DNA from 2 places in the Lysinibacillus sp. FW301-JW8 genome. Region 2 is predicted to be linked to the other one. Evidence: predicted binding sites of a transcription regulator. Region 2 holds the regulator's gene; the other holds the start of a gene.
What was found. The regulator CtsR, encoded in region 2, represses protease genes until heat stress. The targets are predictions, from matches to a motif close to ATGGTCAATAAAGGTCAAACA.
Positions count from the first base shown of each region.

Region 1: clpP (ATP-dependent Clp endopeptidase proteolytic subunit ClpP) is a predicted target of CtsR. The motif match lies at 1,675-1,695, and genes of this name have one in related genera.

Region 1 is NZ_JBYTBB010000031.1:12,601-16,020, reverse strand. Features, by position in the region: gene AC3WOM_RS13685 (amino acid ABC transporter permease) at 1-7, opposite strand, end outside; gene AC3WOM_RS13680 (basic amino acid ABC transporter substrate-binding protein) at 97-894, opposite strand; tRNA gene AC3WOM_RS13675 (tRNA-Arg) at 1,398-1,472, opposite strand; gene clpP (ATP-dependent Clp endopeptidase proteolytic subunit ClpP) at 1,782-2,372, shown strand; gene AC3WOM_RS13665 (HPr family phosphocarrier protein) at 2,517-2,774, opposite strand; gene whiA (DNA-binding protein WhiA) at 2,889-3,420, opposite strand, start outside.
Region 2 is NZ_JBYTBB010000020.1:40,002-43,421, forward strand. Features, by position in the region: gene mcsB (protein-arginine kinase McsB) at 1-561, opposite strand, end outside; gene AC3WOM_RS10420 (UvrB/UvrC motif-containing protein) at 558-1,106, opposite strand; gene AC3WOM_RS10425 (CtsR family transcriptional regulator) at 1,120-1,590, opposite strand; gene AC3WOM_RS10430 (magnetosome magnetite crystal formation protein family) at 2,040-2,345, opposite strand; gene AC3WOM_RS10435 (class I SAM-dependent methyltransferase) at 2,474-3,154, shown strand; gene corA (magnesium/cobalt transporter CorA) at 3,226-3,420, shown strand, end outside.

The sequences.
Region 1 (3,420 bases), on a different contig from region 2:
TGTCCATCCGAAAACCCCATTTCCCCTAAAAAGTTACGAAAGAATATGAAACCGCTAGCCTATCAACTATGCGCTAGGGGCATCATTATCCTTGTCTTACTTAAAGTCTGAGCCAGTAATTTCTTTTAATTTACCGTTTTCTTTAATCTTTTGTAGACCTTCATTTAATAGGTTTAAAAGCTCTTTATTTCCTTTTTGAACCATGAAGCCATAATATTCTTTTTCAAATGCATCATCTTCTACTATTTTAAGTTTTTGATCTGGATGTGCTTTGATATATTCATAAACTACTGCATTATCACCGATCGCAGCATCTACATTGCCATTCAGCATTTCTTGGATAGCCACTGGTTGATTTTCAAATGCCATAATTTTTGTACTAGCATCACCCTGTAGTTTTTTGGCAGCTTCGTGACCAGTAGCATTAATTTGTACCGAAATCTTTTTATCTTTTAACTCAGCTAATGACTTAATCTTTGAATCTTCTTTTACAACAATTAATAATTGAGATTCATAATATGGCTCTGTAAAATCAAATGACTCTTTACGCTTTTCATTAATTGTGATCCCTGATGCCCCAATATCTGTTTCACCATTTTGAATTGTTTGGAATACAGGCTCCCAACCAATATTTTGCCATTCTACTTCAAAGTTCATTTCATCAGCAATAGCCTTCAAAATATCGACATCAATCCCTACAATATTCCCTTTATCGTCAATTGATTCAAAAGGAGCGAAAGTAGCCTCAGTACCTACCTTATAAACTTTTTTACCGCTTCCACCATCCTCTGCTGGTGCACTACCTGATGATTTATCTTCCTTCGCGCCACATCCTGCTAGAGCTAGCATTAGTGCTGCCACGAGCATAAGTAACATGGTTAATCTTTTTTTCATAGCGTTTCCCCCTAAAATAAGTTTTTCCGAAATATGACTTCATTTTTCACAATTCGGAAATGTTCGACTATTAGGTCAATTATAGTAACATTATTGCCAATAGACAATAACTTTTCGTATAAAAGTAATTATTTTTTCATAAAAATTTATCTCTATGCGTTATTTTAGCAAAAAACGGTATGAATAAACGAAAATAGCATCAAAAATGTATATTTATACACGGCTAATCATGCCATAATTAGATAGTTTTAGGCAAAAAAAAAAGAATCCCCTCAGATAGGATTCTTTTTTTCGACTAGATGGCTAGTCCTCACGTACAGTATGTTCACTAAAAAATAATTTGGAGTTGTTGCTTTTTTTGAAGGTTTGAATGGAACAAATACGGGAATAATGCCAATTAGGGCAGTATTTCCACTATTTTCCCTTCTTTCTCCACTAAGCAGGCTGCTAAACTACTTATTAGGAGAATCGAGCTATAAATGTATATCAAATAATCAGTAAAATGGCGCCCTCGGAGGGAATCGAACCCCCAGTGCAAGAACCGGAATCTTACGTGTTATCCATTACACCACGAGGGCAATTAAAAACAAAAAAAAAGTACTCACTCTAGGCTTTATGAAAAGCATGATGTAGATAATCCTCATTTTTTGAAGCATACCCGCAAAATAGTGAACCGTACTTTAAACTTATGACCTTAACTATTATACAAACGTATTGCTAACAATTCAACTATAGAATGCAAAAACAATTTATTTTTTTATTTCACTTTAGCAGGGTTAATATTTGACCTTCCCTGACTATAATGTGTATGATAAGGATACAGCTGAAATACAACAGAAGTTTTCAGCAAAAGTATTCGAATTTAGTTTTATTAAGGAGGATTTAACATGAATTTAATTCCTACAGTTATTGAACAAACAAGCCGTGGTGAACGTGCCTATGACATCTATTCACGACTACTAAAAGACCGCATCATCCTTTTAGGAAGTGCGATTGATGACAACGTGGCTAACTCTATCGTAGCACAGCTTTTATTCCTACAAGCTGAAGATCCAGATAAAGATATCTCACTTTATATTAACTCACCAGGTGGATCAATCACTGCTGGTATGGCCATCTATGACACAATGCAAATTATCAAACCACAAGTGCAGACAATTTGTATCGGTATGGCAGCATCTATGGGGGCATTCCTACTTGCAGCAGGTGAGCCTGGTAAACGATTCGCATTACCAAATGCAGAAGTAATGATTCACCAACCACTTGGTGGTGCACAGGGTCAAGCAACTGAGATTGAAATCGCTGCAAAACGAATTTTATTCCTACGTGAAAAATTAAATGGTATCTTATCAGAACGTACTGGGCAACCGCTTGAAGTCATTTCAAGAGATACAGATCGTGATAACTTCATGACGGCTGAACGTGCAAAAGAATATGGCTTAATCGACCATATTATGGACCGTAACGACCGTAAATAACACAGTACAGACATCTCAGATTTAGTTCTGAGATGTCTTTTTTTACTTTTAATCCGTTCTATCCGTCACATTAGCTACGCTATCCACCACTTCTAGTAATTAGATACACAAAAAACTGCCCAATTTATTGGACAGTCTTTATATTTAATCTTCTTTTTCGATTAATTCTGCCAATGCTGTAACCGCTTGCTCAGCATCGTTGCCTTCACTGCTTAAAACTACCTCTGTTCCTTTGGCAATAGCTAAGCTCATTACACCCATAATGGATTTAGCATTAACTTTTTTCTCATCCTTCTCAAGAAAGATATCTGCACTAAAACGATTTGCCTCTTGAACAAATAACGCTGCTTGTCTAGCCTGTAGTCCTAATTTTAATTTGACTTGGACTCTTCTCTCGGTCATTCTCAAAACTCCCCTTTACTACCGTTCATCTTATTAGTTTTATCTTACCTCACTTACTAGCAAAAGAACAATACGCGATTACGCATCACATTCATACCTGAAAAGTATGAAAACTTAACCGCCTATCTTTTCTCCACGTCTTAATGCATCTGCTATTTCGTCGATTTTTCGTAAACGATGATTGACACCTGATTTACTGACTGTTCCGCTTGATACCATTTCACCCAGTTCTTTAAGTGTGACATCTTGATATTCCACTCGTAAACGAGCAATTTCCCGAAGCTTTTCTGGTAATTGATCTAAACCAATAGAATTTTCAATAAATCGAATATTTTCTACCTGACGTAATGCTGCACCTATTGTTTTATTTAAGTTTGCTGTTTCACAATTGACAATACGGTTAACACTATTCCGCATATCCCGCAATATACGAACGTCCTCAAACTTCATCATTGCCTGATGAGCTCCTACAATATTAAGAAAATCAGAAATTTTTTCTGCCTCTTTTAAATAGGTCACAAAGCCCTTTTTCCGTTCTATTGTTTTTGCATTTAGCTCAAATTCATTCATCACATCCATTAAAGCCTCGCCATGCTCTTTATATAAAGAATAGATTTCTAAATGGTAGGCTGATGTTTCTGGATTA
Region 2 (3,420 bases):
TGTAAGGGCAGGCAGGTGCATCATAACGGATGCTCGTAAACCAGTACCAATATTTGTCGGGCAGCTTGTTAAATATCCAAAAGTATCACGAAATGCATAAGGTAAAGCTTTTTCTAGGGCTCGATCAATTTTATTGGCCTGCTCATATGCCCTTTGTAGCTGAAAACTCGCTGTCATACATTGAATGCGTAAATGGTCCTCTTCATTCACCATAATGCTAATTGATTCATCATCAGATAATAGCATGGAGCCAACTTGTTCTTTTTTGGCAAGCTGAGGACTTATTAAATGCTTTTCTACAAGAATTTGACGCTGTAAGGATGTTAAGTCTTTGATGGCAAAATATGAGTAATGATCTTGGAGCTTTGTGCTATCCTGCACGGCATGTGTTACAGCCTGCTCTACCTGCAATGCCTCATTCTCTGTAAAGGATAGTGGAAAACGATAGCCATCTAAATTTCGTGCAAGACGGATACGTGTACTGATGACTATATCTGAATAATCGTCCTCCACGCTCATCCATGTGGGTGTAGCTCGTTCTAGAAACGATTCAATCATCACGTCATATCACCACCTTCAAATTGTAGCTGTTTCTCCAGTTCCTTCACTTCATCTCGCAGTTTGGCGGCCTCCTCAAACTGTTCATCATCTACAGCTACTTTCATAAGTTTCCGAATATCTTCTATTTGTTTTTTAATGACATAAATATTACTATGGGCGCCTGGCATCTTACCAAGATGTTGAGGTCCTGCTTGTATTCTATTAAAGAGCTTCGGCAAGTGCTCACTAAAGCTGTCATAGCAGCTAGGGCAACCGAATTTTCCTTCTTTTAAAAATCGTTTATACGTAAATCCACACTGTGGACAAGTTTGTGGTTGTGGCTGCGCCTGTTGTTTTTCATCCACTTTTTGTTGTTGCCATGTCGGTGAGCCAAACCAATTAGATAATAGCTGTTGAATAGATACAGGCTCTTGTTTAAATTCTGCATGAAATGGATGGAACTGCGAGGCGCAGACGTCACAGTAATGGTGCTCTACCTTTTGTCCATTTTGAACTTGTGTTACAGTTACCGTCGCATTACGCTGCTTGCAATGTTCGCAAATCATTTCCATCACCTCTCTATTTTTGCTGTTCATATTTGATTGTTGTTAGCATTGCTCGTAATATTCTTGCTCGAATGGTATCCCGTAATGGGAGTGGCAAATCCAAAGTGGAGCGATCAATGGCTGCTAACATTAATTTCGCTTCTCGCTTTGAAATTACCTGCTCATCAATAAGCCGATAAACTAAATCTTCTGCCATTGTTTGCGATGCCCCTCCCTCTATCTGCCTGAGGACATCGTCAATCAAATCAATTTGTGAATTCGCGCGGACACGTAAAATTCGTATGTATCCACCACCACCACGTTTGCTTTCAACAAGATAACCTCGTTCGGCAGTAAATCTAGTATTGATCACATAATTTATTTGCGAGGGCACACATTGAAATTTATCAGCAATTTCACTGCGCTTAATTTCAATATGCCCTTCTCCACCTAATTCAAGTACTTGCTTCAAGTAGCCTTCTATGATGTCTGATATATTACGCAATAGGAATACACCTCGCTTACTTCACTGACTTTGACTATCTTTGACTTTCTTTGAGTATATTATACAAAACGCTTGAAAATAATTGCAATGATTTCGCCTATAGAAAAATTAAAAGCAGTCATCTTTTCATTCAAACGCTTGAAAAATCACCATTCATGCTAGATATCTTTGAGTCATAAGTCTAATGTACCCTTTTTAGTGATGAAAAAAACGCAAGCACATGCAATTAGCATATACTTGCGTCCGGATTTTCAAAGGATGTGAAGATCTTAGCCTGAGTTCCTCTATTTCAGTAGGTGTTTGGTCACCCAACTGAAAAGGAACCAAAACCGCACTCATCTCCACCTGTAGAGGTGGGAGTCTTCTGTATCTGCCGCTGCGCTTATGCGCATAAAACATCTGCCGATATGCTTTCGATACAAAAAACATTTGCTGAATGAAGATAAAAATTATACCCAGCGGCCAACAATTGGGTAACGCCATGGTTCATCAGATATAGCCTTTACAATACCAATAATCGGTACGACAAACACCATAATACCGAAAATGATTAAAAACGGTAAACCAACTAGTACAAAACTGAGTGCCACAGAAATTGCAATTAAAACACCCATAACAATCTGGAACAGTAATGCTTGAATGGAAATAGCCTTTACCTCTTTATCAGAACTAATTAAGAAAAATAAAATTGGTACGAACCATGGCGCAAAAAATGCACTTGCGTGTATGATTACCTTAGACCATTTAGCTTCCATTTATATCAACCCTTCTTTTTTAAATTTTCTTTTGTTTTATGTACTACTATTTACGGAACTATACCCTTAATAGTTTCATTGTATGTTGTATTTTTTTAAAAATTTTTGGGAAAGGCATGTGAGACACAATGGAATTTAATAACACACTTGCAAACGAATACGAAAAAGGTATTCGTCGAACATTACCTAGTTACGATGCCATGCTACGTTTAACACAAACCTTTTATCATTCCACACTACCTGAGAAAGCTAAACTCTTAGTAGTTGGCTCTGGAAGCGGCAATGAAATTTTACAGCTTGCAGAGCATAAGCCAGCTTGGTCATTTGTTGGCATCGATCCTTCTGAGGCTATGCTACATATAGCGGAGGAGCGTTTAAAATCTTTACCTAATCAAATTTCTTTATACCATGGAACTATACTGGATACGAAGTTACCCTCTGGGGAGTTTAATGCGGCTAGCTGTATTTTAGTGCTACATTTTATCAATGGGACTCAAGAAAAGCTTGCAACATTAAAAGAAATAGCAAATAATTTAAAGCCTGGTGCACCATTTGTTCTTGTTTCAAAATATGGGCAGCCCGGCTCTTTAGAAACCGAGCTACAATTTGATTTATGGCGGGCCTATTGGCTGCAACATACAAAGCTAACTTCCTCAGAGGTAGCTGATATGGAAAAATCCATACGCTCTCTTTCTTTTATGCCTGAGGAGGATATTTTAACATTACTTCAAGAGGCAGGATTTACAAAGCCATCCAGATTTTTTGCCACTACTTTATTTGGTGGTTGGATATGCTATAAGGGAGTCTAAAAATAAATGTATTACTCTATGAAGACGACTACTCCTACAAAGTTATAATCAACAGAATTGAGGTGAATGCTGTGATACGCACAATCGGAATTACAAAAGATCAACAACTTTTAAAGGATTTTCCTATCGAGGATATACACAATAATCATTTTGAATGGTATTGGGTCGATTTTGATTGCCCCACTACTGAAGAAGAGCTCCTATTGGATACATTTTTCCATTTCCATCCACTTGCTATAGAAGACTGCTTAATGCGTTTACAGCGA